Regions from separate parts of the Spirosoma lituiforme genome, predicted to be linked through region 4. Evidence: riboswitches for the same ligand, from Rfam matches in the RefSeq annotation. Region 4 holds a riboswitch; each other region holds the start of a gene.
What was found. Region 4 has a riboswitch for cobalamin ahead of metE (5-methyltetrahydropteroyltriglutamate--homocysteine S-methyltransferase). Riboswitches for the same ligand answer to the same signal wherever they lie in the genome.
Positions count from the first base shown of each region.

Region 1: linked by a shared signal. The riboswitch ahead of ACYU87_RS11915 (hypothetical protein) and the one ahead of metE (5-methyltetrahydropteroyltriglutamate--homocysteine S-methyltransferase) in region 4 are both predicted to bind cobalamin.
Region 2: linked by a shared signal. The riboswitch ahead of ACYU87_RS14010 (TonB-dependent receptor plug domain-containing protein) and the one ahead of metE (5-methyltetrahydropteroyltriglutamate--homocysteine S-methyltransferase) in region 4 are both predicted to bind cobalamin.
Region 3: linked by a shared signal. The riboswitch ahead of ACYU87_RS11835 (ABC transporter substrate-binding protein) and the one ahead of metE (5-methyltetrahydropteroyltriglutamate--homocysteine S-methyltransferase) in region 4 are both predicted to bind cobalamin.

Region 1 covers NZ_BAAHBO010000002.1:846,280-854,249, forward strand. Annotated here, with positions in the region: gene cobN (cobaltochelatase subunit CobN) at 1-2,448, opposite strand, end outside; gene ACYU87_RS11910 (cobyrinate a,c-diamide synthase) at 2,441-3,814, opposite strand; cobalamin riboswitch at 4,045-4,284, opposite strand; cobalamin riboswitch at 4,332-4,520, shown strand; gene ACYU87_RS11915 (hypothetical protein) at 4,588-5,283, shown strand; gene ACYU87_RS11920 (TonB-dependent receptor) at 5,294-7,501, shown strand; gene ACYU87_RS11925 (hypothetical protein) at 7,645-7,970, opposite strand, start outside.
Region 2 covers NZ_BAAHBO010000003.1:404,353-412,322, forward strand. Annotated here, with positions in the region: gene ACYU87_RS13995 (SDR family oxidoreductase) at 1-815, opposite strand, end outside; gene ACYU87_RS14000 (M16 family metallopeptidase) at 865-2,208, shown strand; gene ACYU87_RS14005 (M16 family metallopeptidase) at 2,287-3,663, shown strand; cobalamin riboswitch at 3,721-3,930, shown strand; gene ACYU87_RS14010 (TonB-dependent receptor plug domain-containing protein) at 4,020-5,969, shown strand; gene ACYU87_RS14015 (YncE family protein) at 5,966-7,015, shown strand; gene ACYU87_RS14020 (gluconate 2-dehydrogenase subunit 3 family protein) at 7,281-7,811, shown strand; gene ACYU87_RS14025 (GMC oxidoreductase) at 7,917-7,970, shown strand, end outside.
Region 3 covers NZ_BAAHBO010000002.1:825,340-833,309, forward strand. Annotated here, with positions in the region: gene ACYU87_RS11810 (cytochrome c) at 1-584, shown strand, start outside; gene ACYU87_RS11815 (molybdopterin cofactor-binding domain-containing protein) at 606-2,762, shown strand; gene ACYU87_RS11820 (alpha/beta hydrolase) at 2,813-3,859, shown strand; gene ACYU87_RS11825 (carboxymuconolactone decarboxylase family protein) at 3,940-4,662, shown strand; gene ACYU87_RS11830 (cupin domain-containing protein) at 4,706-5,194, shown strand; cobalamin riboswitch at 5,400-5,605, shown strand; gene ACYU87_RS11835 (ABC transporter substrate-binding protein) at 5,638-6,837, shown strand; gene ACYU87_RS11840 (FecCD family ABC transporter permease) at 6,837-7,925, shown strand.
Region 4 covers NZ_BAAHBO010000001.1:901,677-909,646, forward strand. Annotated here, with positions in the region: gene ACYU87_RS03890 (TonB-dependent receptor domain-containing protein) at 1-238, opposite strand, end outside; gene ACYU87_RS03895 (hypothetical protein) at 663-1,781, shown strand; gene ACYU87_RS03900 (YdeI/OmpD-associated family protein) at 1,836-2,423, shown strand; cobalamin riboswitch at 2,507-2,736, shown strand; gene metE (5-methyltetrahydropteroyltriglutamate--homocysteine S-methyltransferase) at 2,894-5,221, shown strand; gene ACYU87_RS03910 (hypothetical protein) at 5,290-5,643, shown strand; gene ACYU87_RS03915 (response regulator) at 5,785-6,177, opposite strand; gene ACYU87_RS03920 (PAS domain-containing sensor histidine kinase) at 6,181-7,970, opposite strand, start outside.

The sequences.
Region 1 (7,970 bases), on a different contig from region 4:
TGTCATGTCCTCATCCCAGTCATGTTTATGATCGCCGTGGTCGCGACTGAGCATCGCCGATAGGTCAACGTCGAGGTTAGTCTGTTTGATGAGCGCCCAGATCTGGCGCTGCAACAGCGGTAGCTTCGCCGGGTCCATAGTTTCGACCTGGTAATATTCATCGACCAATTGCGTGAGCTGAGCCAGTTCACCGTAACTATCGGCCGAGGTCATGGGGGGCGTCAGGTGATCGACCACAACGGCATGGGCGCGCCGTTTAGCCTGCGACCCTTCTCCCGGATCGTTGATGATAAAGGGATAAAAAAGCGGCAGATCACCCAGAAAGGCGTCGGGGAAGCAGTTGGCCGATAAGCCAATTCCTTTTCCCGGTAACCACTCCAAGGTTCCGTGTTTGCCTACGTGAACGATGGCATCGGCCTGCCAGTCGTCGCGCAGCCAGCGGTAGAGTGCGTAATAGTGATGCGTGGGCGGCAGGTCAGGCTGGTGGTAAATGGCGTCGGGGTCCATGCCATACCCCCGGGGTGGCTGCAACGCCACAAACGCATGGCCTAAATCGAGCCCCGCCAGGGCAATATGGCTCTCATGGACGTAGGTTTCGCCGGGGGGTGGCCCCCACTGTTTTTCCATCTTCTGTTGAAGCGCGTCGGGCAGTTCGGCAAACCAGCGCCCGTAACGCTCCGTCGGCACCTGACCAGCCGAACGGGTTAGTTGACTGGCCGTGAGGTACGTCTGGTCGTAGGCGCAGCGGTCAATGAGCTCATGAATCAACTCGGTTCCGGTAGCGGGCACGTTTGTCAGGTGATACCCTTCGGCCTGCATGGCCTGCAGCATATTCATCAGCGAGGCTGGCGAATCCAGCCCAACGGCATTGCCAATCTGGGAGGCTTTGGCGTTGGAATTTGTGAAAATGAACGCGACCCGTTTCTGGGCGTTGGGCAACTGACGCAACCGGGAAAACCGGAGCGCCAGCCCCGTTACCCGTTCGATCCGGTCGTCCAGCGGCACGTAGCCTTTGATGGTTCGGGCCTTCTCTTTAAACGAAATCGGTACGGTGATGATCCGGCCATCGAATTCGGGAATGGCTACGTTCATGGCCGTATCCAGCGGATTGAGTCCCCGGCTGGATGATTCCCAGGGACCCCGCGCCATGCCCGGCGTAATGGCCTGAAAAATAGGAACGTTAAGCTGGGATAAGGCCCGTTGTGATCCAGTATCGTCGCCCGCTGGCCGAACGTCCGTCATGGCATACGAAATGGTGTTGATCAGGTTATCGATGGCAATTCCCCCGTGTTCTGCCTGAAAATAGCCAAAAGCGTAAGGCATCTTCGTTGCGGGATCGACGGCTTTGAGCGACGACGTAAAGACGGGTAACGCGTTCAGCCCTTTGTCTTCCAGCGAACGAACCAGTGCATCCACGAAGGCCGTATTCCCACTGATCCAGTGCGAGCGGTAGAACGTAAGGCCAATGGTCGGTAATTCAGGATTGTGCCGCTGTACCCAGTCTGACAGATCGGCCTGTTCGGGCAGATCGGGGTGGTAAATGCCGTGGTCGGGCAACTGAATGGGTGCGTCGGCCCCGAATCCGGTCATCAGCAGGTGATCGGCCAAAAAGCAGAACAACGCCGTCAGATTCTGATAGCCACCCGCCTGCACGTACCCCAGGGTTTCGTGCAGAATGACGGGCGATACGGTTGAAACGGCAGCAAATTCGGGGTTGAGTTCTCCTGTGCCACTGATGACGATCAGATGCTGGCCTTTTTCTTTGGCCCGGCGGACCAGCTCGCTGAAGCCCGGTACACTGCTGGGCCGACCATGAATACGCAGGATAATGATGTGGGCGGCTCCTATTTCCCGGTCGAGTAACTGGGCCATCTGGGCTTCGCTTTTGATGGCCAGTAAGCTGATGCCCGTCGTTTTCGGAAAGTTGTCGGGCAACCCTTCCAGAACGCGGTTCAGGGTGAGCAGATCCGTGTCGGCGTGCGTCAGAAAAACGATGCCTCCCGTGGGTAATGCCGTTTGCCCCAGTTGGGTCGCGGTTTCCGAGCCTTTCCAGGTATAAAACTGAAAGACATATTCCGACAGCTCCGTGGGTGGAGGCAGGTAGCCATCGGCCGCAATCATGCTGTCGATGTAATCGAAGATGGCGATAATCTGCCAGTCGCTGTTGATGGAATGAAACCAGATGGAGTGCCCATCGAACAGCAGCGTAGCGACGTTGGCCAGCGTGCAGGGACCCAGGCAACCGCCCTTGGTCATGTGCACGACATTTCTGATTTTCCGGCGTAACCACTCACTCTTGTACAGCTCTACCGGAACCGCGGCATACCCCCGGTCGGTGCGTCCGCAGCAACAGGCATTGTAGCAATAGGACAGATGCCCCCGTCGCTGAACGAGGTTAATGGCTTTTCCATCAGCCCGGTTAACTCGCTGGCGTTTGATGTCAGTCATGTTGATGCGTCGTTTCGAAATACCGGCCAACCGCGTTAACCCGATTGAGCAATTCATGAATAAACTCCGGCTGATTCCCCCAATAGAGGTGTACATACGAAGCAAACGTATTGTCTACCCGATACACCTTCGTGTCGACGGGTAGGCCTCTGGCATTCGTGATCGTTGCGATGGATTGGGGCGTACTGTGCTCATTCAGCGTTGAGTAATGAAACTCGTGCCCTTTGAGCGTCATACCGTCCCAGTCGATCCGGCGGTACCCCAGCGTCAGGGTCGGCGAAAGCATGGAGGTACTTGTGTCCAGTACACCAGCCATGGGAAACGACGTACCCGTATTTGTCTGGATCGCCTGACCCAGGTACATCAGCCCCCCACATTCAGCGTACGTCAGTCCGCCAGCCTGACAATACGCCCGAATGCTGTCGAGCATGGATGTATTCTGGCTGAGGGTTTCGGCATAAAGCTCTGGATACCCACCCGGTAGGTACAGAAAATCAGTATCGGGAATTGTTCGGTCCTGTAATGGGCTGAAAAACGTAACGGCCCCTAAACGAGCCAGTACATCGATGTTCTGCTGATACGTAAACGCAAACGCGTCATCACGGGCAACGGCTATGCGAAGCGTTGAGGCTGTAGACCCGGAAACAGATTCAGAACCAGACGCCAGCAATGGCGTTTCGATGCGGGTGATGTCCAGCAGCCGGTCAACATCGATCGTCTGTGGAATGGCCGTCGCGATGGCGTCGATAATGGCTTCGTAATCCGTTTCTGCCGAAATATGAAGGCCCAGGTGTCGCGACGGAATGGCAAATGCCGGATTCGGGGGTAAATAGCCCAGTGCTTCAACACCAACATCGGCACAGGCATCGGCCAGGAACCGGTAATGCGATGGCGTACTGACGAAGTTAAATATGGCCCCGACCAGCCTGATCCCTTTGTAGAAATGCTTGAAGCCGTACAGCAATGGCGCAACCGAATAGGCCATTGCTTTGGCGTTGATGATCAGCACGACCGGAATGCCCAGCACGTCGGCAATAGCGGCACTGCTCCCCTGCATTTTGTCGGCCCCATCGAAGAGCCCCATGACCCCCTCCGTCACCGCCACATCGGCCTGACCAGCGTAGCGCCGGTACGATTCCAGCGCGTGTTGTTCGGACGCCATGAATAAATCCAGGTTGATGCTGGGTTTACCGGCGGCCTGGCGGTGGTGCAGCGTATCGATGTAGTCTGGCCCACACTTGAACGGCTGCACGTTCAGCGCCCGGTTTTTCAGGGCTCGCAGAAGCCCAAGGGTCAGCGTGGTTTTGCCGGACCCGCTGGACGGGGCCGCCAGCAGGAAATGAGCGGCATGGGTAGCGATGGCCATTGGCGTTCGGCTTAATGAAGTCAGCTTATTTTTTTGGTCTGGTAGTTTGTCTCCTCGGGTGACTCCAGTGGATTGAGCGTTCCTGGCCGTACTTCACAGGCAAACGAGTAGAGAAGAAGATACAAGTTGTGGCGGGTGCTCTGGCAACCAGAAACACAGACCCATTCCGGCCTTGTATGACTCGGACGGATATACTACGCCAAACTTGACCATGCTTCAACCCGCGAAAGCATTGTCAGCAAAAAAAGGCAGGTCTCCTGACTTGTAACATTGCTGCCGTCCTTCCCAGGTCGTCGTCGTGGTAAACCCGACAACGAATCCAGTGGACATGCGGATCGATTCCTCCGCGTTGGCGGATCGACCGGGCAGCAACTTTGGGCGTTACTCACAGTTGCGCGACAGTTCGTGATTTATACACACGATTCCCTATTAATCACGCCGGGGCGTGAGCCTTTTTCTGTTGGAGAAATAAACGGTAAAAACGTACCAACACACAAACATACGATAAAACCCAGTACTTTTGCGGCCGTCAATTGGTGCACATCGGTCATCGATGTGCTTAAAAGGGAATCCGGTGCAAATCCGGAGCAGTACCCGCTGCTGTAAGTTCATAGAAGGGTTTTGACATCCGTGCCACTGTTTCACTGAAATGGGAAGGCGTCAGAACAGAACGAGCCAGAAGACCTGCCTATTGATCACTTATTCGGTTTGCTTTCGGGAATAAAAGCAACGGGAAGTTCTGCAGTCGCAACCCAGGCGACTCCGCTTTTCGTGTGCATTTCCGTCAGCGAACCTATCAACAGGTTCAATCCGACTGCGAAAACGGCATGATCAATCCACTTCTACTGGACTCTTTACTACTGGGTGTTCAACACTCGTTCGAACCTGACCACATGGCGGCCGTTTCGGTGCTGGCGTCGGAGAAAAACAAAACCTACCGGCAGCAGCTAGGGCACGTCATCTGGCGATCATCACACTGGGCATTAGGGCATTCCTTTACCTTGATCCTGTTCGCCTGTTTCATTCTGCTCCTGAAATCAGCCTTGTCGCTCAACATTGCCGAACAGGTCGAATTCGCCGTTGGCCCGCTGATGATCTGGCTGGGTGTGGTAGCCATTCGTCGCAATTTCACGAAACCCGCCAGTCATTCCCACGCTGGCCAGCCGGCAACGGTGAGTCGTTCGTTTTGGGTTGGTATGGTTCACGGACTGGCGGGAACCGGTGGTGCCTGCACCGTTGCCCTTACGCTGGCGGCCCGCGATGCGCAGACGGCCGTTGGCATCATCATCCTGCAAAGTCTGGGCATCATTGTCGCCATGACGATTTACGGCTGTTTTCTTGCTTTTTCGCTGAATAAGGTAGTTGCCCGGTGGCAGGCTACCCTAAAGCTAATCAATTACCTGGTGGGCGCTTTTTCCATCGCCATCGGTCTGTATACGCTCGTCGAAAGTTTTCAATTTTACTTATAACCCCCGTTCTGTGAACACATTTTTTTACCCAGCTCCCCGGCTGCGCAACCTGTTATCGGTTACCCTTTGCACAAGTTTATTCAGTTACGCGACAGGGGCCTACGCGCAGGTAACAACGGCCGATTCGATTCGGGAGCACTCCCTCGACCCCGTTGTCGTCACGGCGACCCGGTCCGAAGTACAACGCGACAAAATTCCTCAACAAATCAACATCATCACCCGACGGGATATTGAGCAAACTCAAGCCTTCGATGTGACCGATATTGTCAAAAAACTAGCGGCAGTCAATGTCATTCAATACCCCAGCCTGTCATCGGGCGTGGGCATCCGGGGGTTCCGACCCCAGTTTTCAGGGCTTAATCAGCGTACGCTGCTGCTCATCGATGGCCGTCCGGCGGGGGCAACAAATCTCTCGACCATAGGGCTCAACAACGCAGAGCGGGTCGAGGTGCTGAAAGGTCCTGCTTCGGCACTCTATGGTTCGCAGGCAATGGGCGGGGTAATCAACATCATTACCCGCCGGTCGAAAGGAAAAATACGGGGCAATGCTTTTGCCGAATATGGCTCGTTTCAAACGTATCAGGGTGGCGGAAATGTAGGTGGCAATCTGACCAAGCGCCTGGATTTCGATGCCTCCCTGAGCTATTTCAGGCGCGCTGCCGATTACAAACTGGGGAATGGAAATTTCTTCCGGGATAAACTGGCCGGTGATCAGGCCGTCAAGAACTACAGCAACAAGCCCGCGGAGACAGTAGACGACCAAAAAGACGATGGACTGACCCGGCCAAACACGAAACTGACGTATTATTCGGGCTCTTTGCGCGTGGGTTATCAACTCAGTAGTAACTGGCGGATTGATGTTCGGGGAGAGAAATTCATTGCCAACGACGTTGAATCGCCTGGTGATATTACGTACGGGACCACGCAGGCGGGCTTGAAAGATGCCGACCGGCAGGCGGGTGAAGCCGCGCTGAGTGGTCAGTTGGGTCAGCATAAAGCCATGGTACGGCTGTTTACGTCCGAGGAAAACAGCTTCGTAAAAACCATCAATGCCGCCGGGTTACCGATCACGCCCTTTCAGTCATCAAGCACCGGCAACCGCTGGCAGGGTGTTCAGCTCAACGACAGCTGGCAACTGGGGCGTCACCGACTGATACTTGGCTACGACTACCTGAACGCCAGTACCCGATCGCGGAGCTGGAGCGACGCCGTTACTGAGAGAGCCCCTACTCAACCCAACTACGCCCTTCGTTCGTCGGCGTTCTATGCCCAGGGCCTGCTGACTGTAGCCGGGGAACGACTGACGCTGCAACCCGGTATCCGCTACGACAATATTACGTTCGACGTGCAGGAAACGCCCCTGCTGACAACCTTTAAAGCGGGAAAAAAGACTAACCCCTTTGTTAGTCCCAGCCTGGGTGCCATTGTCCGGCTTGCGCCTGGCTTGCGCCTGAACGGAACGGTGGGACGCGCCTTCGTTACGCCGGATGCCTACAACGTAGCCGGTTACTCGCAGACCCGCACATCGGCGGGGAGAATCACCGTAACAACCGGCAACCCCAACCTAATGAATGAAAACAGCCTTAGCTACGATATGGGCGTTGCTTTTAGCCGACCCAAAGCTGGGTTTAGTGCAAGCATTACGTACTTCAACACGAACGTGAAAGACCGTATTGCCCGGCTGGTTACGCAGGTGAATGAAAAGCAGGACAACGGCGACGTGATTGTGGCGCGGGGAACGTACGTCAACGCAGCGAACTCAGCAATGGACGGAATCGAGACGGAGGTTGCCTATGATTTGGGAGCCCTGGCAGCGTATCGCCATTCGTTGCGTCTGTTTGCCAATGCTACGTCGATGATTCGGTATACGGAAACCCTGGTCGGCACGGACGGCGCAACCACCGAACGGGATATTATGAATGTAGCGAACATGAATCTGAACGCGGGCGTTGATTACGATTCGTTCAGGGGCTTCCGGATGCGTTTGCTCGGGCGGTATGTGGGGCACCGGAAAGACACGGACTTTACCGATGCCGCCAACCCGGAGATTGTGTATCCCGAATACCTGGTGTTGGACTTCAGTACGTCGGTAACGTTAGCCAGACAACACACGCTTGGCCTTCAGATTACCAACCTTACCGACGAAAATTATTATGAGAAACGCGGCTATAACCTGCCCGGTCGGTCGGCTTTTCTGAAATATAGTTTTTCCTTCTAAAGTAAATCCGTCAAACAGTCAGGTAGTACGGTAACCGGTGAGACCAGCCGAAAATAGGGGTATCCCCGGCTGATGAAAGCTTTGTTTTCATTAGCCGGGGATACTTGTTATTGACGCTTTTCGGTGTTACCCCGCGAATCAGATCAGAACAAAAAGGTGATATGCGTTGTCAGCTGCGCATTCGCCTGTAGTTCGCCGTCTGATAAATACTGGGATACCGGACGCCGGTAACTTACCCCAACCGATAATTTGCTCAGATACAGTTCCGTACCCACGTTCAGATAAGCGGCATAGCCACCCGTTTGCCTGTTAGTGACACCCGCTCGCACATCATGACCTGCCTGTTCGAGAAAAACACCGGCATTGGGCATAACAGACCAGCTTCCCAAAGCGCCTGAATAGAAAAAGGAAGCCGACGTGTTGAGTCGATTCCCAAACCGATACCCGTTGGCGTTGGTGTTTGTCATCC
Region 2 (7,970 bases), on a different contig from region 4:
TAGGCCCAGGCCATGAGGCCGCCATCTGCCGAGATTGTCTGTCCCGTTACATAACCAGACGCGGGCATGCACAGGAACGAAACGACAGATGCTACTTCCTCCGGCTCCCCAACACGGTTCATGGGTGTTCGTTTAAGGATACCCGCTAATTTTTCGGGGTTGGTGAGTACGGGGGTTGCCAGTGGCGTTTTGATGTACCAGGGTGCTACGGCGTTTACGCGGATGCCGTCAGATGCCCATTCAACCGCCAGGTTTCGGGTAAGCTGGAGCATGGCTGCTTTGGTCATACCATATAGCGAGCCGCTGCTGGTATGTGCCAGGCCTGATACAGACGAAACCATCACTACTCGGCCCCCGGCTGGATGGCCCCCGACTGGATAGTCCCCGGCTGGACTGTTTCCACGTGCATCTCCCTTTAGGAGTGGATAGGCCGCCTGGGTCAGTTCATACGCCGAACGCAGATTGGTATTCAGCACATGGTTGTAGTCATCAGAGCTGTAGTCGGCTGTAGCCTTACGAATGTTCGTGCCCGCATTGTTAACCAGAATATCGAGGTTATCCCACACTTGCTTCACGGCCTCAATAACCTGAGTAGCTACTCCCGGCTGACTCACATCAACGGCCAAGCCTTCAACGGTATGCCCCTGCTGTCGGTACTCGGTTAGTTGTTGCTGAAGCAGTGTGTTGTCGCGGGCGATGATAAATACGGACGCGCCGAGGTCCAGAAATTGACGGACAATAGCTTCGCCGATGCCTTTGGTTCCGCCCGTTACGAGGGCACGTTGGCCGTCAAGCGACCAGAGCGATTGGTTCATGCGCTAAAGGTCACTAATTTTAGCTTTTCTCCAAACTAAAACCACTCACATGAACAAACGAATGGGGTTTTCGGCCGTCTTGATACTCTCGGCGAGTATCGTGCTGGCACAAAGTAAGCCCAAGCCGGAGGACGTACAAACGTTCACCCTGAAGAACGGCATGAAATTCATGGTTCTTGAAGACCACTCTATTCCCAACGCCAACTTTTATTCGTTCTGGAAAGTCGGCTCCCGCAATGAGGTCCACGGCATCACGGGCCTGTCGCACTTTTTTGAGCACATGATGTTCAACGGGGCCAAGAAATACGGTCCCAAACAATTCGACCGGGTGATGGAAGCCAACGGCGGCTCGAACAATGCCTACACGACCGAAAATACGACCGTATACACCGACTGGTTTCAAAGTGGTGCGCTCGAAACGATTTTCGACCTAGAAGCCGACCGGATCCGGGATCTGGCAATTGATCCGAAAATGGTAGAAAGCGAGCGGGGCGTGGTCTTATCCGAGCGCAGTACGGGTCTGGAGAACAGCAACTACCGGGTCATTAGCGAACTGGTTCAGTCGGTAGCGTTTGTCGAACACCCGTATATGTTTCCCGTAATTGGCTTTGAGTCGGATATTAAAAAGTGGACACAGGCTGATCTGGAGAAATACTTCAAAACTTATTATTCGCCAAATAATGCTATAGCGGTTGTCGTGGGCGATGTTACAACGGCTCAGGTAAAAAAACTGGCGGAGCAGTACATCGGCTCGATTCCGGCCCAGAAACTACCGGATAGTTTACGTACGGTGGAGCCGCCCCAAAACGGCGAACGGCGGGCAACAACGTACAAGGATGTGGCAACGCCAAATATTCTGCTTGCCTACCATGTTCCGGCCACGCGTCACCCCGATTATTATGCGCTGGATTTACTCAGCGGGGTGTTGAGTTCCGGCAATTCGTCGCGGCTGGTTAAATCGCTGGTGCTGGACTCAACGGTAGCGTCTCGGGTATTTACCAACGTAGAAATGTCATTTGACCCCAGCCTGTTCTCCGTCTATGCCATTGCCGGTAGTGGTATCTCGGCAGACCAACTGGAGCGGTCGGTCTTGTATCAAATCGACAAGGTCATTAACGAAGGAATTACTGATGCGGAGTTACAGAAGCTGAAGAACCAGAAACTCATGGAGTTTTACCGAACGATGGAATCGATCAACGGAAAAGCGAACTCACTTGGCACATATGAACTGTTCTTTGGTGATTACAAAAAGCTCTACGAAGCCCCGGCGCTTTATGAAAAGGTGACTAAAGAAGACGTTCAGCGAGTAGCGAAAACGTACCTGACAAGCCGCAACCGCACGGTTGGTTACCTCTTGCCGGAACCGAACGTAAATTCTGCCAAAAACAATTGATTCTACCGCAATGGCCTGGCGGCATGGGCAGTTGCCTATAAACGCTTTATGTCACTGATATCACCAGAAACGTTTACAATGAAACATATAATTACCTTACTCCTTGCCCTTATTGCCACGGGAGCGTCGCTGGCGCAAACGTTCAGGGTGCCCCCCTACCAGAAGTTCAAGCTCCGGAACGGTCTGACGATTTATTTGATGGAGCAACATGAGGTACCGCTCATCAATGTCTCGGCCGTTTTCGATGCGGGCGCTGTGCAGGATGGTAGCCGGTATGGTTTAGCTAACATGACGGCGGAGGCTCTGTTGTTCGGCAGTTCGAAGTATACGAAAGCCCAACTGGAAGAAAAGATTGAATACGTAGGAGCCAGTGTGGATACCTACGCTGGAAAAGAAGTAGCCAAACTGACCTCGTCGTTTGCGGTAAAAGACCAGGATCTACTGTTCAATATCATCCAGGATGTACTGACGAAGCCTACCTTCGACCAGGGTGAGTTTGATAAGTACAAGCAGCGCCAGTTGCTTCAGTTGACCCAGCAAAAAGAAAGTCCAAGGGGCGTAGTCGGCTCCTACTTCAATAAGTTTGTCTTCGAAGGTCATCCGTATGCCAATCCCATTACGGGTACACCAGCGTCGGTTTCAGCGGTTTCGGCTAATGATGCCCGGCAGTTCTATCAGAAGAACTTTACTACCGATCGGGGTGCGATTGCCATTGTGGGTGATTTCAATACGGCGGCTATGAAAAAGCGAATTACTGATTTATTCGGTAGCTGGAAAACAGCGCCAGCGACGTCGCCCGCCCTGACGGACCCGACGGTTGCTTTCGAGAAAAGCCGAGTGTTACTGGTTAACAAAGACGACGCCCGCGAAACTACGTTCCTGATTGGGGGAAAGGGCATTACACAGAATAACCCCGATTTTATTCCCGTCACGGTTGTCAATACAATTCTGGGCGGGCGCTTTACATCCTGGCTGAATGACGCTCTGCGAGTAAACTCGGGTTTGACCTATGGGGCAAGCAGTCGATTCAGTACGTTTCGTAAAAGTGGCACGTTCGCCGTTTCGACCTTCACCAAAGTTAGTACCACCACCCAGGCAATCGATATGGCTATTCAGGTTCTCGATAGCTTACACCGGACGGGTATCGACGAAAAAACACTGTCATCGGCCAAAAACTACGTTAAAGCTGATTTCCCGCCGAGGTATGAGTCGGCCAGCGAGTTGGCCAATTTGCTGACTGATATGTTCAGCCTTGGGTTCGATGAATCCTTCATTAACAACTTCCAGAAAAACGTCGACGGGCTGACAGTCGCCAAAACACGCCAGATCATCGACCAATATTTTCCGAAAGATAAACTCCAGTTTGTACTGATCGGCAAAGCCGAAACGATTCGGGATAATGTGAAAAAGTACGGTACCATTACCGAGAAAGAAATAAAAGCTGAAGGTTTTTAATAAGTGGGGCGGACAGGATATCCTGTCCGCCCCACTTGGTAAATAAAAATACCCTACCTTTGTCCTTGAGTTTTCGGTGCCTCATGCTGCTTCGTGGCAGCTTGCAAGGCTTAAAAGGGAAGTTGGTGCGAAACCAATGCTGTCCCCGCAACTGTAAGTCTTTAAAAAAATCGGTTCAATCTACGTGACCACTGCGCTGATTTTCAGCGTGGGAAGGTAAGACCCGACGAGACGAGCCAGGAGACCTGCCGTAAATCATCCGTTGTTCTGGCGTTCGGAGGAAACGCCCCAATCGCGTGCTGTGGGCCAGCTATTTGTTGGTCCGACGTTTTCGAGCACTCATTCTTAGTATACCGTTGAAACAAAGCACCCTTCGCTGGTGGGTTATTGCTCTATTGGTCGGCTTACTGGCTGGTCATCAAAGCACCGCGCAATCCGATTCGTCGGCGCGGTCGGCTGCTGTTGTGTCCTTATCGGCCGTAACCGTACGGGCTATCGCACCCGAGCGATTTTTGGCGGGCCAGAAACTTCAGCGTATAGACTCGGCAACCCTATTACAATTTCGCTTTGGTTCGTTAACGGACTTGCTGGCATTGACTACGCCGTTGGCGTTTAAGAGTTATGGATCCGGCCAACTGGCGACGGTATCGTTTCGGGGAACGTCGGCCAACCACACGGCTGTCCTGTGGAATGGCATTAACATCAACCAGCCTAATCTTGGCCAGACTGATTTCTCCACGCTGCCCGTAGCGGGTTTCGACCGGTTGGCGGTTCAATATGGTTCGTCGGCCAGCGTTGTGGGTTCGGATGCGGTGGGCGGCAGTATCTTATTGGGAAGCAGCCCTGTCTGGCAGCCGGGCATACGCATAACATTTGGCCATCAATTGGCTAGCTTTCAGAACAACCAGACTCAACTGGGCGCCCGCTATAGCGCAGGACTGGGTAACGCCTGGAACGTATCAGGCAAGACGTTTGCTTATCGAAACCAGTTCAATAACGCGTACCCATCGACCGAACGCCGGAATTACTTTCTGGAACAGTCAACGACCGCGCAACGGGGTCTCGTTCAGGATTTGTACTTTATGCACAAGAGTGGTCGGCAGGTATCCGTCAATGTCTGGCTAACGGACAACGATCTGGTTCTGGCTCCTCAGGATACCATTGCCCGTGAACGCACCCGCACCCAATCGGCACGCTTCCTAACGACCTACGAAACCAACCAGTTAACCCTTCGTCTTGGCTGGATTCATGACGTTCTGGACTACGCCAAGGGAAATTTTGCTTCGCCCAGCCATACCCAGACCGACCGTTTTATCAGCCGTGTCGAGCGGGAGTTTACGCTGATTCCCGCCAAAGCCAGTCGATCGCTGAGCCTTCGCGTCGGTGGTGAGTGGTCCCATTACAATACCCGGACAGATGGCTACGTAAGTACATTAATTAACGAAAATCGGGGCGATCTGTATGCGCTGTTTCGCCTGCAGACTATACGCTGGCTGGTATCGGCTAATGTACGGCAGGCGTTTGTTACCCGATTTAATCCACCCATCACGCCATCACTCGGCGCTGAATTCCGAATTGTGCAGCGCCCGGCCTTTGGTTTAACGGCTAAAGGATCCGTAAGCCGAAGCTACCGGGTACCAACGCTTAACGAACGCTACTGGGCTGACCTGGGCAATCCCAATCTGTTGCCCGAAAGCGGATTTAATCTTGAAGCCGGACTCGCGTCCAGCCTCGTTTTCAACGAACACCTCCAACTGACGACCGAAGCAACGGTGTATCGCAACCGGGTAGACAACTGGACATACTGGAATCCGGCGACCAATTATCACGTCGAGAATTTGCAGCTGGTTGTGGCTCGGGGTGGCGAATTGATTACTTCCCTGGCTTATGCTCATAACGGCTGGCGGGCGAGTTTACGGGTAGGCTATGCGCTGACGCGCTCATCGCAGGAGCGGGTGTATGACACGTATTCAGCGGATGTGATCGGGAAACAGCTGGTCTACGTGCCCATCCATACCGAAACGCTCAATGCTTATGTGCAACGTGGTCAGACACGGCTATCCATCCAAACGCAGGCTACTTCACGCCGGTACATCACCTTCGACAATAGCCAGTTTTTTAAGGGTGTTGCCCTAACGAATGTTATTCTCGAGACCACGACCAAAATCGGTCCGGTACCTGTTCGGTTACAGGGGCAGGTCAACAATGTATTTGATGCCCTTTCCTTCAGTGTCAAGCGCAATGCATTGCCCGGGCGGAACTGGGCGCTTAATTTGATTATCAATTTTCCATCTACTAAATCATGAAGTACCAAGTAACAAAAGGTCTTGCCCTCAGCTTGCTGGCCTTAAGCGTCTGGAACTGTAAAACCTCCGACCCTGAACCAACGCCCTATGAGTCGGGCGTGCTTATCATAAATGAAGGAAATTTCTCTGATAACAACGGGACAATTTCCTTTTTGTCACGCACTGGCAATACGGTCGCTACTAATATTTTGCAGGCAGCTAACCCATCTTTTTTGCCTAGTGGTTTAGTAGAGGGTTATACGGAAGTAAATGGTAAAGGATTAATTTTGATTGATAACACAGCACCCAATCAAGATAAGGTTGAAATCGTTGATACAGGGACGTTTAAATCACGTACTACGCTGAAAACACCAGACATTGAAAATCCACGTCAGGTTATTTCGGCAGGCCCGAATAAGGCTTATGTCAGTTGTTGGGACATTTCCGGCTCCGGTAACGCATTCTACAAAGATCCCGGTTATGTTGCTGTCGTGGATCTGAACACAGGTACACTCGTCAAGAAAATTCCGGCTGTTAAAGGTGTCGAAAAAATGGTCGTTGCCGGTACCGAAGCGTTTGTGGGAAGTAACGCCTACAGTGGTAACCAGACGCTGTTGATCATTGATCTGAATACGGATACAGAAAAGCAACGTATTGCTTTTGGCTCGACACCCGAACCTATTGCACTGGATGCCAACGGAAAGCTATGGATACAGGCCGGTAACGATCTCGTTCAGTTTAACCCCTCGGATCGGACAGTTGCCAAGCGACTGACGTTTGCTGCAGCACCCGGCTCCGTTACAATCAGCCCCGACAAGCGGACGTTTTATTACACCTTGAGCGGCAGAACATACCGGATCGGTATCGATGCCACAACAGCATCAGGCAGTCAGGTTATCGCCCGCTCGTTCAATTCCCTTGGTGTTGATCCGCAAACCAATCGCATTTATGGTAGCGTAATTCCATCTTACAAGCAGGCAGGTTACGTGCTGCGTTACGAGTCGAGCGGGGCCTTGGTTGATTCCGTGAGAGCGGAAATTGCTCCCTCCGGATTTTATTTCCGATAAACCGACGGCAGGCTGTTTCACAATCAGATCGATTGGCGCAACAGGCAACTACGTTCCAGAATCATAACTTGGTTATTACCGAGTTACGGTTGCTTACTTAAATTCCTAAAGTCAACAGGCGCGTTCTGGTTTCAAAACCGGGGGGCGCCTGTTGACTTTGGGTTAAACTCGGATTAATCCTTCACATTGTGGCTTTATTTTCATATTATTAGAGGAAATTTTACCAACCCAGGCCTTATACAGCCAAAACAGTATTCATCCTTTTATGAAACGTAGAGAAGCCATACAACAAGCGGCCTTGCTGATGGGTGGAATTTTATCGGCACCGACGCTGGCAGGCGCTATGGGTCGCGTGACCAACCTGGGGCCAAGTGTAGCCGTCTCGCCCGACCAAGAAGCGCTTTTGGCCGAAGTTGCCGACGTCATCATCCCGACCACGACCACACCCGGTGCTAAAGCGGCTGGTGCCGAAAAGTTCATTGTTCGGGTTATGCGCGATTGCTACCCCAAACCCGATCAGGAGAAATTTTACGCTGGCCTGGCCAAGCTCGATGCAGATAGTAAGACCAAGTTCAGCAAAGGGTTTGCGGCTCTCGACACGGCTCAGAAAAACGAGATGGTCAAGCAAATCATGACCGAAGACAAGCCGTTTTTTCTACGCATGAAGGAGTTAACGACTACCGGCTATTTCACGTCTGAAATCGGGGCTACCAAAGCCCTAGAATACCTGCCCGTTCCCGGTCAGTTCAACGGCTGTATGCTCCTCAAACCCGGTCAGAAAACCTGGGCCATTTAATCTAGTAATCCGGAGCGAGTAGCCGATGTGAGAAAGGCTGGCGTATGCTTCATAACGCCGAATGGCTCCTCACTCCTATTCCTCACTTCTTACTCCTCAAAAATTATGTATCTCAATATTGATTCCATAAAAGATCAGACGTACGACGCCATCGTGATT
Region 3 (7,970 bases), on a different contig from region 4:
CCTCAACATTCATCCCGGATACCGATCGCGCCAGTTCAATACGGACGAGTACGGCCCTACGAGTTGCATCCATCAAAAAAGATCCGGTCCGGAGGGATAGCGTAACCTCGGTCAAGGCGTTCGCCAACGTCTACAACGTGTTGATGAGTCCGCGCTGCATGAACTGCCATCCGTCGGGTGATATTCCTTTGCAGGGCGACGACAATCACCTGCACACGATGGGTCCCCAACGGGGTACGGACGGAAAGGGTATCTATGCCATGAAATGCGCTAACTGCCACCAGCCGACCAACACGCCGGGTCTGCACACCCCACCGGGCAACCCGGACTGGCATTTACCGCCTGCCACCATGCGCATGGTTTTTCAGGGGCGGACGGCCCATCAACTGGCTAAACAACTGGTTGATCCCCGGCAAAACGGGAATAAGAACATGGAAAAACTGCTGGAACACGCCGACGATGGGTTGGTTCTGGCGGGCTGGAATCCCGGCGAAGGGCGCACACTGCCCCCGATGAGTCACGCTGAATTTAAAAAAGCCTGGACGACCTGGCTCAAAACAGGCGCCTACGCCCCTAAACCTTAATCGCCTTCGGCAAACAACACGATGGACACACAACCCGTATCCAGACGCAATTTCCTGAAAGCTTCGGGCCTGACCGGTCTGGCGCTGTCACTGGGTTTTTATATCCCCGCCAGTGCGGAAGAAGCCGAAATCATCAAAGCCGCCGAAGCCGATCGTTTCGGGGTTGAGATGAATGCCTGGGTTCATATCGAACCGTCCGGCCAGGTCACTATCTTCTCTCACCGGGCCGAAATGGGGCAGGGTGTTTATCAGGCCATTCCCCAAATGATTGCGGAAGAGCTTGAAGTTGACCTGGATAAAGTGAATATCGTTTTTGCCAAAGGCGACAACAAAAAATACGGTAGCCAGGTCACCGGGGGCAGTTCGACGGTACGGGGCTCGTATAAAAACTTACTGACGCTGGGAGCCACGGCCCGCCAGATGCTGATTGGGGCAGCTGCGGCCAGATGGAACGTGCCTACCGCCGACTGTTATGCCGCATCGGGACAGGTTATTCACCGGCCAACGGCGAAGCGACTTCACTACGGGGAGCTGGTGGCAGACGCCATGAAGCTGGAAACGCCCAAAAACGTCGTCCTGAAAAAGCGATCCGACTACAAGCTCGTTGGCAAGCCGCTCCGTCGACTGGATACCAAATTAAAAACCAATGGTACGGCCACGTTTGGGCTGGACAAAACGCTTCCGGGTATGTTGTATGCTGCCGTGGAGCGGAACCCCCGCCTTCGTGGTAAAGTCAAGAGTTTCGACGACACAACCACCCGCAAAATTCCCGGTGTCAAACACGTGTTCAAGACCAAAATGCTGGTTTTTAACACCTACCGTGAGGGCGTTGCGGTGGTGGCTACCTCAACCTGGGCAGCTTTGGAAGGAAAGAAAGCCTTGAAGGTAACCTGGGACGATAGCGGATTCGAACACCTGAGCACCGACGAGATTTTTACCCGCCAGAAGCAGGCGCTACAAACGCAGGAAGGGCTTTCGTTCAAGCAGCAGGGCGACGCGTCAGCCATCATCGCTCAGGCTCCGAAGAAACTGGATGTGGTGTACGAAACGCCCTATCAGTACCACGCCTGCATGGAACCTCTGAACTGTACGGCTCATTATCAGGACGATAAGCTCGAAATCTGGGGACCTATTCAGGCTCCGGAATGGGTGCAGGATGCGGTCAGTAAAGAGATGGGATTGGATCGCGAAAAAGTGATCGTCCACATGACGTTTCTGGGCGGTGGGTTCGGCCGGAAAGCGTTCATGGATTATCCGCACGAAGCTGCGGTGATTTCCAAAGAGATAAAAGCGCCCGTACAGGTGGTCTGGACCCGCGAGGATGACGCCACCCAGGGCCCCTACCGGCCCGGTATTTCGTACCGCTGCGAGGGCGTTGTCGACAACGGAAAGATCAGCGCGTTCAAGCTGCGCATGGCCGGTCAGAACAACGATCACTGGCGCGGTGGTCCGAAAGACAAAGCCAACCGCAGCACTTCGGAAGGTTTTTTGAAACCCTACGCCGACAGCATCAAAAACCTGAGCATTGCGGACGTTCCCTTCGAAACGCCCATTCCGACGATGTGGTGGCGATCCGTGTATGCCTCCACCAACGGCTTTGCCTACGAAAGTTTTATCGACGAACTGGCCCATGAATCGGGGAAAGATCCGATGGCGTTCCGCCGGGACCACCTGCCCGACGAGCGGTTGCACCGACAACTTGACAAGCTGGCCGAGGTGTCGGGCTGGAAGACCCGCAAACCGGGAGAGGGCTACGGCATGGCCATCACCGAATGCTTTGCCAGTACCGTTGGGCACGTCGTAAAAGTATCGAAAGGGCAGAATGGTCAGGTGAAGATCGACCATGTCTGGGCCGTTATGGATTGCGGCTGGTACGTCAACCCCGATACCGTCAAGGCGCAGGTGGAAGGGTCTATCGTTATGGCGCTGGGAGCGGCTACCCAGCATCAGGTAACGTTCAAGGATGGTGTGCCGGTGGACAAGAATTTTTACTCGTATCAACTACCCCGCATTCCCGACATTCCGCCCATTGACGTGTATGTCATGGACAACGACGAACCGGCGGGTGGTGTCGGCGAACCCGGTTTACCCGCCTTTGCGCCAGCCCTGACCAATGCCATCTTCGATCTGACCGGCAAGCGCATCCGTAAGCTGCCTTTTAGTCTGGCCGCGGTATAGGCGACGATAAATGAGCGAAAGACGACTGATTCGCTGAGTAAATTAACGGCATGAAACAACAGAAATTCAGCGTGTTGCTGCTTACCGGCCTAACCCTGCTCGTATCGGCTTGTGCCATGAATCGCACAAGCCGGCAAACGGGTTTGTTGACCCTACAACAACAGGGTAGTTTCCTGGTTGGCGGAACCAGCCTAACCGAGCCCGGTAAATTTGAGCTGACGAATGCCCTGAAACCCCAGGGGCAAACCTTGCACGGCGATCACGCCTATGTGTTTTATCAGATTCCGCCCAATCCCCGTAAATACCCGCTGGTCTTTCTGCACGGGGCCGCCGAATCCAAAAAAACGTGGGAATCGGCCCCCGATGGACGGGAAGGCTTTCAGACGATCTTTCTCCGCCGGGGTTTTGGGGTTTATTTACTGGATCAGCCCAGGCGGGGCGAAGCCGGAAAGAGTCTGGTTTCGACAACGATTACGCCTACGCCGGATGAACAGTTCTGGTTTACGCAGTTCCGGATTGGCAACTATCCCGATTATTTTGCTGGTAGTCAGTTTCCGAAAGATACCGCTTCGCTGGAGCAGTTTTTTCGGCAGATGACGCCCAATACGGGGGCTTTCGACGCGACTGTTGTCTCCAAGGCGTGTTCGAAACTAGTCGATCGAATTGGCGGAGGTATCCTCATTACCCATTCGCAGGGAGGAGGGGTTGGCTGGTTTACGGCGATAAAAAACGAAAACGTGAAGGCCGTTGTCGCCTACGAACCCTTCAGCAGTTTTGTTTTTCCGGCGGGCGAGTTACCCAAACCCATCCAGTCGACCAGCCTGTTTGGCGAATTGAAAGGCGTTGAGATACCCCTGTCGGATTTTACGAAGCTCACCAAAATTCCGATCATCATCTATTACGGCGACAACATTGCTGACCAGCCAACGACCGTGTGGAACAAAGACCATTGGCGGGCCGGACTGGAGATGGCAAGGCTTTGGGCCGCGACCGTCAACAAGCACGGGGGCCATGCGCAGGTCGTGCACCTGCCTGAAATCGGCATCAAGGGCAATACCCGTTTTCCGATCTCAACAACATCCAGATCGCGGATCTGATGGCTAAATTTTTGAAGGAGAATAAGCTGGATTAACGAGCTTTCATTCCGATTGTAACTACCCTATTCTCCACCAAACGTATGCGTATTGCTTTCTTCGGTATGATCGTCAGCTGGTTCATCTCTACTCAGCTTAACGCTCAAAATCAGATGAATCAACAAACTACCTTGTCACCAAACCAGCAACGCATTGTTGTCATCTCCGCCCTCACCGCCAAAGGGGATCTGCAAAAACTACAACCCGCCCTGCATACGGGCCTGGATGCAGGGCTGACGATCAATGAAATCAAGGAAGTGCTGGTGCATCTGTACGCCTATTGCGGATTTCCCCGGAGCATTCGAGGGTTGCAAACGCTGATGACCGTGCTGGACGAGCGGAAGAAAAAAGGCATTACTGACAAAATGGGTAGGACAGCGTCACCGATCACCAGCCGGGAGTCGAAGTACGAGCGAGGCAAAAAAACGCTCGAACAACTCACTGGTCAGCCGGAAACCGGCCCTAAAAAAGGATACGCGGCCTTCAGTCCCGAAATCGAGGTATTTCTCAAAGAACACCTGTTTGCCGATCTGTTTGAGCGCGATGTGCTTAGTTATAGCGACCGGGAGCTAACGACCATTTCGGTACTTGCCAGCATCGGTGGTGTCGAACCCATGCTGCAAAGCCACCTGGGTATTTGTTTGCACGTGGGTCTGACCGAACCGCAACTAAAAGAGGCATTTGACCTGATCGGGACGAGTATCGGTACCGCGGAAGCCGAGGCCGGGCGGGCGGTTCTGACGCAGGTAATCGCATCAACGCATTAAGCCGCACAGGAATACGCAAAAAGTAGCGTTTTAACACAACGGAATGAAGAACAACGCAAGCGCATTACGATTTACCATTTTGCTGGTGATTTTAGCCCGTTTAGGCGCAAACGCCCAAACGGAAACCAGGTCCGATACCGACGCTATTTTTCCGAAGGGACAGCGAGCACCGGCCAGTAACTTCACCGGAACCGTTTGGGTGCAGCAGTTGATTGAGCCTGACAGTGCCTTCAACATTCCGGTAGGCTACGTAACCTTCGAGCCGGGTGCCCGTTCGCACTGGCATAGCCACGCGGGTGGACAGGTGCTGCTGGCAATGGGCGGCATTGGCTACTATCAGGAGCAGGGAAAGTCCATCCAAATCCTGAGGAAAGGCGACGCGGTGAAATGTCCTCCAAACGTTCCCCATTGGCATGGCGCTTCCCCCACCGTCGGATTTATGCAAGTGGCCGTTACGCCGAACACAACTATAGGTCGAGTAACCTGGATGAAGCCCGTCACGGATGAGGAGTATACCAACATCAGGAAGTAATTGTTGAAACCTACTCAGCTATTTTCCTGTGTGTTCCTGCACAGCCCCTCACCTATTGATCACTATGGGTGCCTCGCACCTTTGCCTATACCTTGACAATCCCCTGTAAGCCTGTTGACCAGACGGATTCTGGTTGCGTGGAAGAAGACAGGCCAGTATCGTCGGAAAAAATGTTGACATACCGTATGCTTCATTCGGTTGTCGTACCTTTGCGCTGCATAAAGGTAACGGTGTCTGTCCATCGCGCATGAACAGACCGTTTTAAAAGGGAATGCGGTGAAACTCCGCGACAGTCTCCGCTGCTGTAACTCCGGATAAACTTTCGGCCGTGTACGCCACTGTTCCTGTCGGAATGGGAAGGTCGTCGAAAATGGGAGAAGTCAGAAGACCTGCCTTTAGCTATAGACTCATAGCTTTCGGAAGAAAAGCGTAAAGTAACCAACATGCAAAAAAACAACGTCAGACAAGGTGTCCTGAATCGCCTTGCCTTGTTTACTCTTTTCCCGGTTCTTCTCTCTTCAAGTTGCAGTACCTCGTCAACCCTTACTGAGCAAACAGCATCGACTACGGCGCAAAAATCGTATTTTGTCGATCAGGTAACCATTCACCACGCCCGGGGATTCTCCATCCGCTACGTGAACAATTACAAAATCCTGTCCATTATAAGCCCGTTTGAGCAGACATCCGATACCGTTCAGTATGCCCTGGTGCAGCGGGGAACTCCTCATCCGAAGGGCTATACACCCGGTCAGATTATCGAAATCCCCTTACGAAGTCTGGTTGCTATGTCTTCCATGCACGTGGGTCTGATTGATTTTCTGGAAGCCGATGAGTTGCTGGTAGGCCTGGGAAACCTGAAGTACGTTTCTGCGCCAAAAGTCATTGAGCGAATAAAGGCTGGTAAAATCAAGGAAGTGGGCCAGGGACAAACCATCAATGAAGAGCAGCTCATCACCATGCACCCGGACTTGCTGATGGCCATGGGTAGCCCTGTGGCCCGCATGGATCGGTATCGAACCCTCCGGGATGCGGGCGTTCCCGTTTTGATCAACTCGGAATGGGTCGAAACGACACCCCTGGGTCGGGCTGAGTGGGTGAAACTGATGGCGGCATTAACCAACAAAGAAACCCTTGTCAATAAGAAGTTTGCCGAGGTTGAAAAAGAATACAACCGCTTGTCGGCACTGACCCGTACGGTGGCGATAAAACCAAGTATTCTTAGCGGGATGAATTCAAAGGATGCCTGGTTCGTGCCCGATGGGGATAGTTACATGACGCGCTTTTTTCTGGACGCGGGTGGCCGTTACCACTGGTCGGACAGAAAAGCAACAGGAAGTTTACCGCTCAATTTCGAAACGGTTTACCCGGTAGCGCTGGATGCCGATATCTGGCTAAACGTTGGGATCAGCGATGTGAATTCGAAGCAGGATATTCTGGCGAAAGATGCCCGCTATGCAGACTTCAAGGCCTTCAAGCTGGGGCAGGTGTTCAATTATGGCAAGCGGATAAACAGCCGGGGATCTAACGATTTCTGGGAATCGGGGGCTGTCAATCCGCATCTTGTCCTGGCGGATCTGATAAAAATTGTGCACCCTGACTTACTGCCGAAGCATGAACTGGTCTACTACAAGCAACTGAAGTAATGGAGATACCCGTTACGCCACCGTATAACCAGCTCGCGAAACCGGGGCCGCTCCGGCGTCGATTGCTGCTTGTGGGATTGATCGGGTTGGCAATCGTTTTCTTTCTGCTGGACATTGCCCTGGGGTCAGTATCAATTCCGATCTCCGAGGTAGCCCGCATCGTGTCGGGTCAGGGTTCCGATCATACCGATTGGCTTTACATCGTTCAGAAAATACGGTTACCAAAAGCGATAACGGCCGTTATTGTGGGCTGCGGCCTATCCGTAAGTGGTCTGCAAATGCAGACCTTATTCAAAAACCCATTGGCAGGCCCCTCCGAACTGGGCATTACGGCCGGAGCGGGGTTGGGCGTCGCGGTTGTTATGCTATCGGGCGGTGGTAGTGCCAGTCTGTACGCCATCCGGCAGCTCGGCCTTTCGGGGAGTTGGCTACTGGTGTTTATGGCTTCTCTGGGTTCCGCACTGGTTTTATTGGTTGTATTATCGATTGCGGGTCGGCTGCGCGACAACATTATTTTGCTGATCGTCGGGGTAATGATTGGCACCATTACGCTTTCGGTCGTGAGCATCTGGCAGTATTTCAGCCAGCCCGAACAGCTTCAGGAGTACCTGATGTGGACGTTTGGCTCGTTGGGGGGCGTCATTCAAACGCATCTGTCGGTGTTAGCCAGCGTCGTTACGCTGGGGTTGCTGCTGGCCTTTGCTTCGTCAAAAGCGCTCAATGTTCTGCTGCTGGGTGAAAACTATGCGCGCACGATGGGGCTGACAGTAGGACGCAGCCGATTACTTATTCTGGTGAGCACGAGTTTATTAACGGGTAGCATTACCGCTTTTTGTGGCCCCATCGGGTTTGTCGGCATTGCCGTGCCTCACATCACCCGCTCCCTGCTGGATACCTCCGACCATCGAATTCTGATTCCGGCCACCTGCCTGGTTGGTTCTACCCTCCTGTTGATGTGCGACGGCCTGGCCCAACTACCAGGAACGCAGGCCATCCTCCCCATCAACGTTGTTACGTCGCTGCTGGGCGCACCCGTAGTGATCTGGATCATTGTTCGTCGTAACAACCTTCGGTCGTCCTTCTCATGAGCGAACCACTACCCTTCCTGACAGCCCGTGACTTAACCATTGGTT
Region 4 (7,970 bases):
GGCCGATAGATGAAACCTGAAGCTGGTACGTCCCGGCCTTAACATGATTGATTGAGAAATCACCTTTGGCATTGGTCAGGGCTCCTTGCCCTTTGCCTTTCAGGCTAACCGTTACGGCTTCAGCGGGATTACCGTCCGAGGTTTTTACGCTGCCCCGGATCGTGCCCCCTGTCTGGGCCTGAACAACAAAAGTACTTAATGAGAAAAAGAATACGTAGAGTACTTTAATGGCATTCATTTGTGGGTATTATATAGATTCATTCTAAAGAATTACAAATGAACGACAGAATTCGCTGCAATAAAATTTATTCTTATTAATTCTAAATAAATGAACCTGTTTTAGGATTCCTGAATGAAATTATTGAACTCCCTCCCGCAAGTTTTTCCTGATCGAATCCTCCGTTGTATTCATTCGTGAATGCAACCGTTACAATGGCAGGTTCCATCTTCTACACGTTTGTTCATGGCGTCTGGTTACCTTGGTTTGTATCCTCACGAACCAGGGGGCGGTGGATTTTCGTAGTCCATGCCCCACAGACTGCAGCCCCAGGGGCTATGAACCTATACAGTAGTACAATTCTGCTAAACTATATTTTCTCGTCGTTCTTCCTTGTAAATCAGTGGACTATTGTTTAGGTTAGAATCGCCTAAACCCTACGATCGTGAACCAGCCTATAACACATCCTGATCACTCTTTTAATGCAACACCCCAACCCCATCGCTCTACTCTGCTCGTAGGCAGCCTGCCCTTCTCCGACGAGACAGAATGCATGACTCGCGCCCTGGAGGCTCTGGGATCTTCTTTATTCTGTTTACCCGACGGAGAAATTGGCGAGAAAACGCCTGCATTTCCAAAAGGAAACCGCATCGCCTGGGTCGTGTACGCCATCGAAAAGATAACCGCCGATGCCGACAACTGGGAAATTGTGAAACAACCCAAACGGAGTTCGGATGACGGGATGGCCATTAATTATGACAGCTTTCAGAAGCTGAAGCCCAGACGCTCCCCCGCCGATTTACCCGAACACGTTCAGTTGGGGTACGATGATTTCTTCCGCTCCAGCTATCCTGTATTTCAGCGCCTGCGGGAGCAGTATGGCCTTCCCGACTTAAAGTTTCAGATGGGCGTACCCACCGGTTTTGCCATGGGTTTTGCGTTTGCCAGTCCCATTACCTGGCTGCGCTATACCTATGCATTCAACACCATCATTGCCCGCGAAGTGAATGCCGCCCTGGCGCAGGCGGGTAATGACCTGCTCATCCAAATAGAGGTACCTCCCGAACTTTATGCGGCTTACAAGCTGCCCACTCCGCTTATGGGACTTGCCCTGCGCCCGATTCTGGATCTGCTGAAAAAGATCACGCCCGGCGCCCAGATTGGCATTCACCTTTGTCTGGGCGACTTTCATAACGAAGCACTGGTGCACCCTAAAACGCTGGACAAAATGGTGGCGTTCTCTAATCGGCTGGTTCAGGCCTGGCCGGTTCAGCACCAACTGGTTTATGTTCATTATCCACTGGCCGAAGGAATCGTTGCCCCGCCAACGGATGAAGGATATTATGCCCCCCTGGCCGCTGTTCAGTTGCCCGGACATACGCGCTTCGTAGCGGGCTTTGTTCACGAAAAACGCACCCTGGCCGAACATCACCAGATTTTAAGGAATATCGAAACCGCCCGTGGCCAAGCCGTTGATATAGCCTGTTCGTGCGGACTGGGCCGCCGGTCTGCCCAAACGGCCAGCCAATTACTCGCCCTGATGGCTGAATTAAGTAGCGCGTAACCCACCCGATGGTTGTTACTGAAACAAGTCGTAAAACACAGGGCTATTGTGCCAATGAAAGTCGTCGAAAAAGAAACCGAAACATTTTGCCCGGCAAACCGGGCGCACTGGCGGGCGTGGTTGCAGGAACACCACGCGGATCAACAATCGGTTTGGCTCGTCTACCACAAAAAGAAATCAGCCACCCCCACCCTGACCTGGAGCGAAGCCGTAGACGAAGCCCTTTGTTTCGGGTGGATCGATAGCCTGGCAAAGTCCATAGACGACCACACATACCGGCAGTTTTTCAGCCGACGGAAACCGACGAGCGTCTGGTCAAAAATCAACAAGGAGAAAGTTAAACAGCTCATGGACAACGGCCTGATGACCCCGGCCGGTTTAACGGCGATCGACATTGCCAAACAGAATGGCTCCTGGACGATTCTGGACGACGTCGATGCGCTGGTCATTCCTCCGGATTTAGCGGCTGCTTTTCAGGAAAACCCAAATGCAGAACGCTATTTCCTCGACCTGAGCAAGTCCGATAAACGGGTCATTCTCCAACGGCTTGTCATGGCAAAACGGCCGCAGACCCGACAGAATCGAATAAGAGAACTGGTCGAATTGGCCGCCCAGGGTTTGAGACAAAAAATACGGCCATGAGTCATCGATTAGGGGCGCGGCAAGGAACGGTTCCTTGTTTTTAAGCGCCGAATGCGGTTCCTTTGTCCCAACGTTCTTTGTTTTCCGTCAAACAAGCTAATGGTTTTCCTGAGAGTTTCAGGAAATGAAAAAGGAATCGTGTGAGAATCACGAGCAGACGTTGCTACTGTCAGTGACAATTAAAAAGGGTTTGCCCTCGATGTCCATTGTCCCACAACCGGTTCGCCCGCTTCGGCGTATCGGTTACGATGGGGTGAGAAGGACGGCAAATACCGTCACAAGCCAGGAGACTTGCCTTTAGCTTTGCTGATTACGCCCACACGCGACTGGGTTTCATCACGATTGACTGCTTCATCCCTGCTTCTCCCCGAGGCTGGGGGTTGTTTGTCGTATTGTGTAAAATCTGGATCATGTGGTAGGCGTATGGAGTTCGGCATCGAACGCGATCAACCATTTTTTCCAATTACAACATGATCGCTCACAACCTCGGCTATCCACGAATCGGTAGCCACCGCGAACTCAAACGAGCCCTCGAACAATGCTGGGCTCAAACGATTACCCCCCAACAGCTTCAGGAGGTAGCCCGTCAACTCAGACAGGCTAACTGGCTGACTCAACAGCAGGCCGGCATTTCGCTGATTCCCTGCAACGATTTCTCGCTCTATGACCAGGTTCTGGACATGTCCCTGACGGTAGGAGCCATTCCCAACCGGTTTCAGCCCCTCCTCGACACCACAGACCCGGATCTGCTGCCGCTGTATTTTGCGATGGCCCGCGGTTACCAGCAGGCTGGACTCGACCTAAAGGCGATGGAAATGACAAAGTGGTTCGATACGAATTACCACTACATCGTTCCTGAGTTTTCGGCAGACCAGACATTCTCACTGCTTTCCGAGAAGGTTTTCACCGAGTTTGAGGAAGCGAAACAAACGCTGGGTATAGTGCCCAAACCCGTCCTGTTAGGACCCGTATCGTATTTGCTGTTGGGGAAAGCAAAAGATACGGGCTTCGATCAGCTGGACTTACTGGACCGCCTGTTGCCCGTGTATGAACAGATTCTTAGCCGGTTGCAGGCACAGGGAGCCGACTGGATTCAGCTCGATGAGCCCTGCCTGTCGCTGGATTTGACGGTTCAGCAGCGCAACATACTGGTCTCGGTTTATCGGCAGTTCCACGATCAGTTTCCGAACCTCAAGCTGTTACTGGCCTCGTATTTCGAGTGTTACGGAGACAATCTGACGACGGTTCTTCACCTACCCGTTGAAGCTATCCACCTGGATCTGGTCCGCTGCCCCAATCAACTGGCCGATGTGCTGAGTACCGATTTCGTCCAGCAGAAAACCCGCCTGTCGTTGGGCCTGGTCGATGGCCGAAACATCTGGATCAATGACCTGGATAAATCACTTGCTACTCTGCGTAAGGCCGTCGATGCGATTGGTCCCGATCGTATCCTTGTTTCGCCTTCCTGTTCGCTGGTACACGTTCCCTGCGATCTGTCGACTGAAACCGGGCAGGCAGGACTAAGCCAGCAAATCAATCAATGGCTGGCGTTTGCCCGCCAAAAACTGGACGAGGTTGCTACACTGACAACCCTTGTCCAGGACCCGAACAATTCCCAGGCGCTGGCTTATCTGACGAGTAATCAGAACGCCATACAGGCTCGCCGGGAATCGAGCGATGTCAATAGACCAGCCGTTCAGCAACGCCTGCAGCAATTGGGTGAGCAGGATGCCCGGCGCGGACAGACGTTTACGCAACGGCAGACCTTGCAGCGTGACCAGCATAAACTGCCCCTCTTCCCCACCACAACGATTGGTTCATTTCCCCAGACCGATGTGGTACGGGCCAACCGGGCAAAATTCAAAAAAGGGGAGAAAACGCTGACTGAATACGAAGCCTTTATTACGTCGGAAACCGAGCAGGCGATTCGCTGGCAGGAAGAAGTAGGACTGGATGTGCTGGTGCACGGCGAGTTCGAGCGGAACGACATGGTCGAGTATTTCGGTGAGTTACTCGACGGGATTGCCTTCAGCGAAAATGGCTGGGTACAGAGTTACGGGTCGCGGTGCGTGAAACCACCCATCATTTTTGGTGATGTTCACCGGCCGGAAGCCATGACCGTGCGTTGGGCGCAGTTTGCCCAGTCGCTGACGAGCAAACCCGTGAAAGGAATGCTTACGGGCCCTGTCACTATTTTACAATGGTCTTTTGTCCGCGATGATCAGCCCCGGAGAGATACCTGCCTGCAACTGGCCCTGGCTATTCGCGATGAAGTGGTGGATCTGGAAGCGGCTGGCATTGGTATTATTCAGATTGATGAACCGGCCCTTCGGGAAGGGTTACCGCTGCGTCGGGAAAACTGGAATACGTATCTGAACTGGGCCGTGATGGCGTTTCGGGTAGCCGCATCGGGTGTGCAGGACCAGACGCAGATTCATACCCATATGTGTTACGCGGAATTCAACGACATCATCGGGGCTATTGCCGATCTGGATGCCGATGTAATTACCATCGAAACGTCCCGATCACAAATGGAGTTGCTGGACGCGTTTGCCCGGTTTGCCTACCCGAATGAAGTCGGGCCGGGGGTGTATGACATTCATAGCCCACGGGTGCCGTCGGTAACCGAAATGGTCGATCTGCTTCAGAAAGCCACGAACGTGTTACCTGCCCGGAATCTATGGGTTAATCCCGATTGTGGCCTGAAAACACGACGCTGGCCGGAAACCACCGAAGCGCTGAAAAACATGGTGCAGGCGGCCCGGACCGTTCGTGAGGCTGTACTGGAATCTGTGTAATTAGCAACGGTCTTCTGCCGGGGAACCGGCAGAAGACTGTTTTTCTCCTTGTAGGCAACACCCGTAGCATGAATTACAAAGCGATTACGACCTTGAAAAAAGCGGATACGGAAGGCCGAATACCTCCGCACACGCTGGATCAGTACGTTCGCAGTGATCTGGCAGCCCAGCTCATGAAGGCCCTGACCCCCACCCTTGCCATTAACCGCGTTGCTTCAGGCTCATCGTCTACCAGCCTGACTAATCCGTCAACGGTCGATTTCACAACCGAACTATTTATCCTTGGTTCCAGCCAGTGGCAGAAGGTGAAAGCCTCGCTGTGTGCATCGGCAGCGTCTTTATCGACTGACCAGCAGCAGTTCGTCCGGCAACTAATTGATGAAATTGAAACGACCCACCTGAATGCCCCTTCTTCCAGTTAACTAGGTCAGACCTTTTGCCGGGAGTCGTTGCGATGGCATGACTTTCGGCAGAAGGTCTGAACGGGTCGTATACTATCCACCAGCCGGCCAATTTGCCGACCACGAGTGTTAGGTTTGGTGGACGTATCGTTTTACCTGATTTCAGGCAGCCGCTAAAATCTCCGCAAAGATTGTCTTAGTAATGGGCTTGATGTAAAAACGGGAGACTTCTTTATACGTTGCGGCTCTAGCATGATCTGCCGGATCAATTGAAGAACTCACTATATAAATCTTTATTTTCTTAGCGGGCTGAACAGTCACAAACTCATCCAGAAATTGCCATCCGTCCATCACGGGCATATTTAGATCGACCAGTATCACGTCTGGCAGTAAATCCGGTGATGCTATAATAGACCTGAGATAATTCCATGCGTCCAGTCCATTGTGAAAAATCAATAAACGCTCGCAAAAGTCAATTGCTCTTAATTGCTTTGACAGTATTTGCGTATACATTTTATCATCATCTATTACGCAGGCAATATTCAGTTTTTTCATTGGTTATGATTTAATTGTTACGGTGAAGGTTGTTTCCCGATTAACCTGGCTTTCAACCGAAATCCGACCATTCATGGCTTCGACCTGATTCTTGGTGATAAATAAGCCGATACCACGAGCATCCGCATTACCATGAAATGTTTTGTACATCCCAAAAAGCTTGTGGCCGTGCATGTTCAGATCAATTCCCTGGCCATTATCCGCTACTTTCAGTACAATGCCGTCTTCGCTCGGAAAAGCCGACAGTCTGATGACAGGAGTCCGATCGGGATGGCTGTATTTAAGACAATTGCTGATCAGATTTAATAAGACACTTTCCAGGTAAGCTGGATTGTACTGAACCACAATATGTTCACTAACATCAACATATACCTGGGCCTGAGCTTGTCGGAGCGACTGGGATAAAGTGGTCAGGATACGATCTATCTCGTAGCGTAGCTGTAGTGGTTTTTTGTCTTTGGTTTTATTCCCCCGCATCTGAATAACCTCATTAAGATGCACCAGTGTTTCCTGCAAGTTGACGATATTCAGCCCCAGCATATCCATGTACTCCTGCCGTTCTTTTTCGTCCAGTTCCTGAGATAGCATCTCGACCAGCAGTTGAATATTACCCGTATGCGAACGCAGGTTATGAGAAACGATGTGGGCAAAGTTTAACAGGCGGGCATTCTGGCTGCTGACGAGTTCCAGCGTTTTTCGCTGTTCTTCTTCCAGGCTTTTACGCGCATGAATATCCATGCATGTCCCTATCATAAGCCGTGGCTGATCGCCTTCTTCCCAGTCTATGATTTTTCCCCGGACTTCCACCCAAATCCACTGGCCTTCCTGGTGTAACATCCGGCACTCAAAGGTATAAATATCTACTTCTCGCCGGAGATACTGCTTTAGCAGTCGGTTACCCGTTTGCTGATCATCGGGATGAAGCAGGCTGCTCCAGAAATCTATTTTACTAATGGATGATTTATCCGGATTGTACCCTAAAATCGCTACCAGTTTCTGATTATAAATAACCTGATCGTTACGCAAGTCCCACTCCCAGGTGCCCACATTGGTACTCTGGATGATATTATCCAGCCGTTGCCGTTCCCGTTGTAAGAGGTCAACGTAGTTTTTTCGTTCAGAGATGTTCTTTATTTGCGAAACAAAGTATAGAGGCTCATTTTTCTGATCGCGTACCAGCGATACATGTAGAAGGGTCCATATCAATTGGCTATTTTTATGAATATAGCGTTTTTCGATGTGGTATCGATCGATCGTACCGGTTAACAACCGGTTCATTTGTTCGAGGTCAGTATCCAGATCATCCTGAAAGGTAATATCCTGGAACGTAATCTGTAATAGTTCACTTTCCGTATAACCCAGCAGTCGGCAAAGGCTAGTGTTGACTTTAAGCCAATTTCCTTTTAGGGAAACCAGAGCCATACCAATAGGAGCAAAGTCAAATGCCTGATGAAAACGTTGCTCACGCTCTAAAAAGCTATTGGCCTTGGTAACTTCCTGGGTTATGTCCTCCAGTGTTCCGTATAAAGCCGTACAGATACCCATGTCGAGACAGACGCTGGCGCGCATACGTACCCACTTAACCGTACCGCTTGTTGCGCGCAGCTGAAACGTACCTACTCTGGATTGGCGACACGTAATCACCTCATCGATCAGTTGTTGGGCGCTATCCTTGTCCAGATAGAATAGTAGACTATGCGCAACCGATGGAACGAACTCAGGGCCAACCTCATAAATCGTCCTTGCAACAGCATTCCAGTAAAGTTCGCCGGTTAGTAGATTCCATTCCCAGA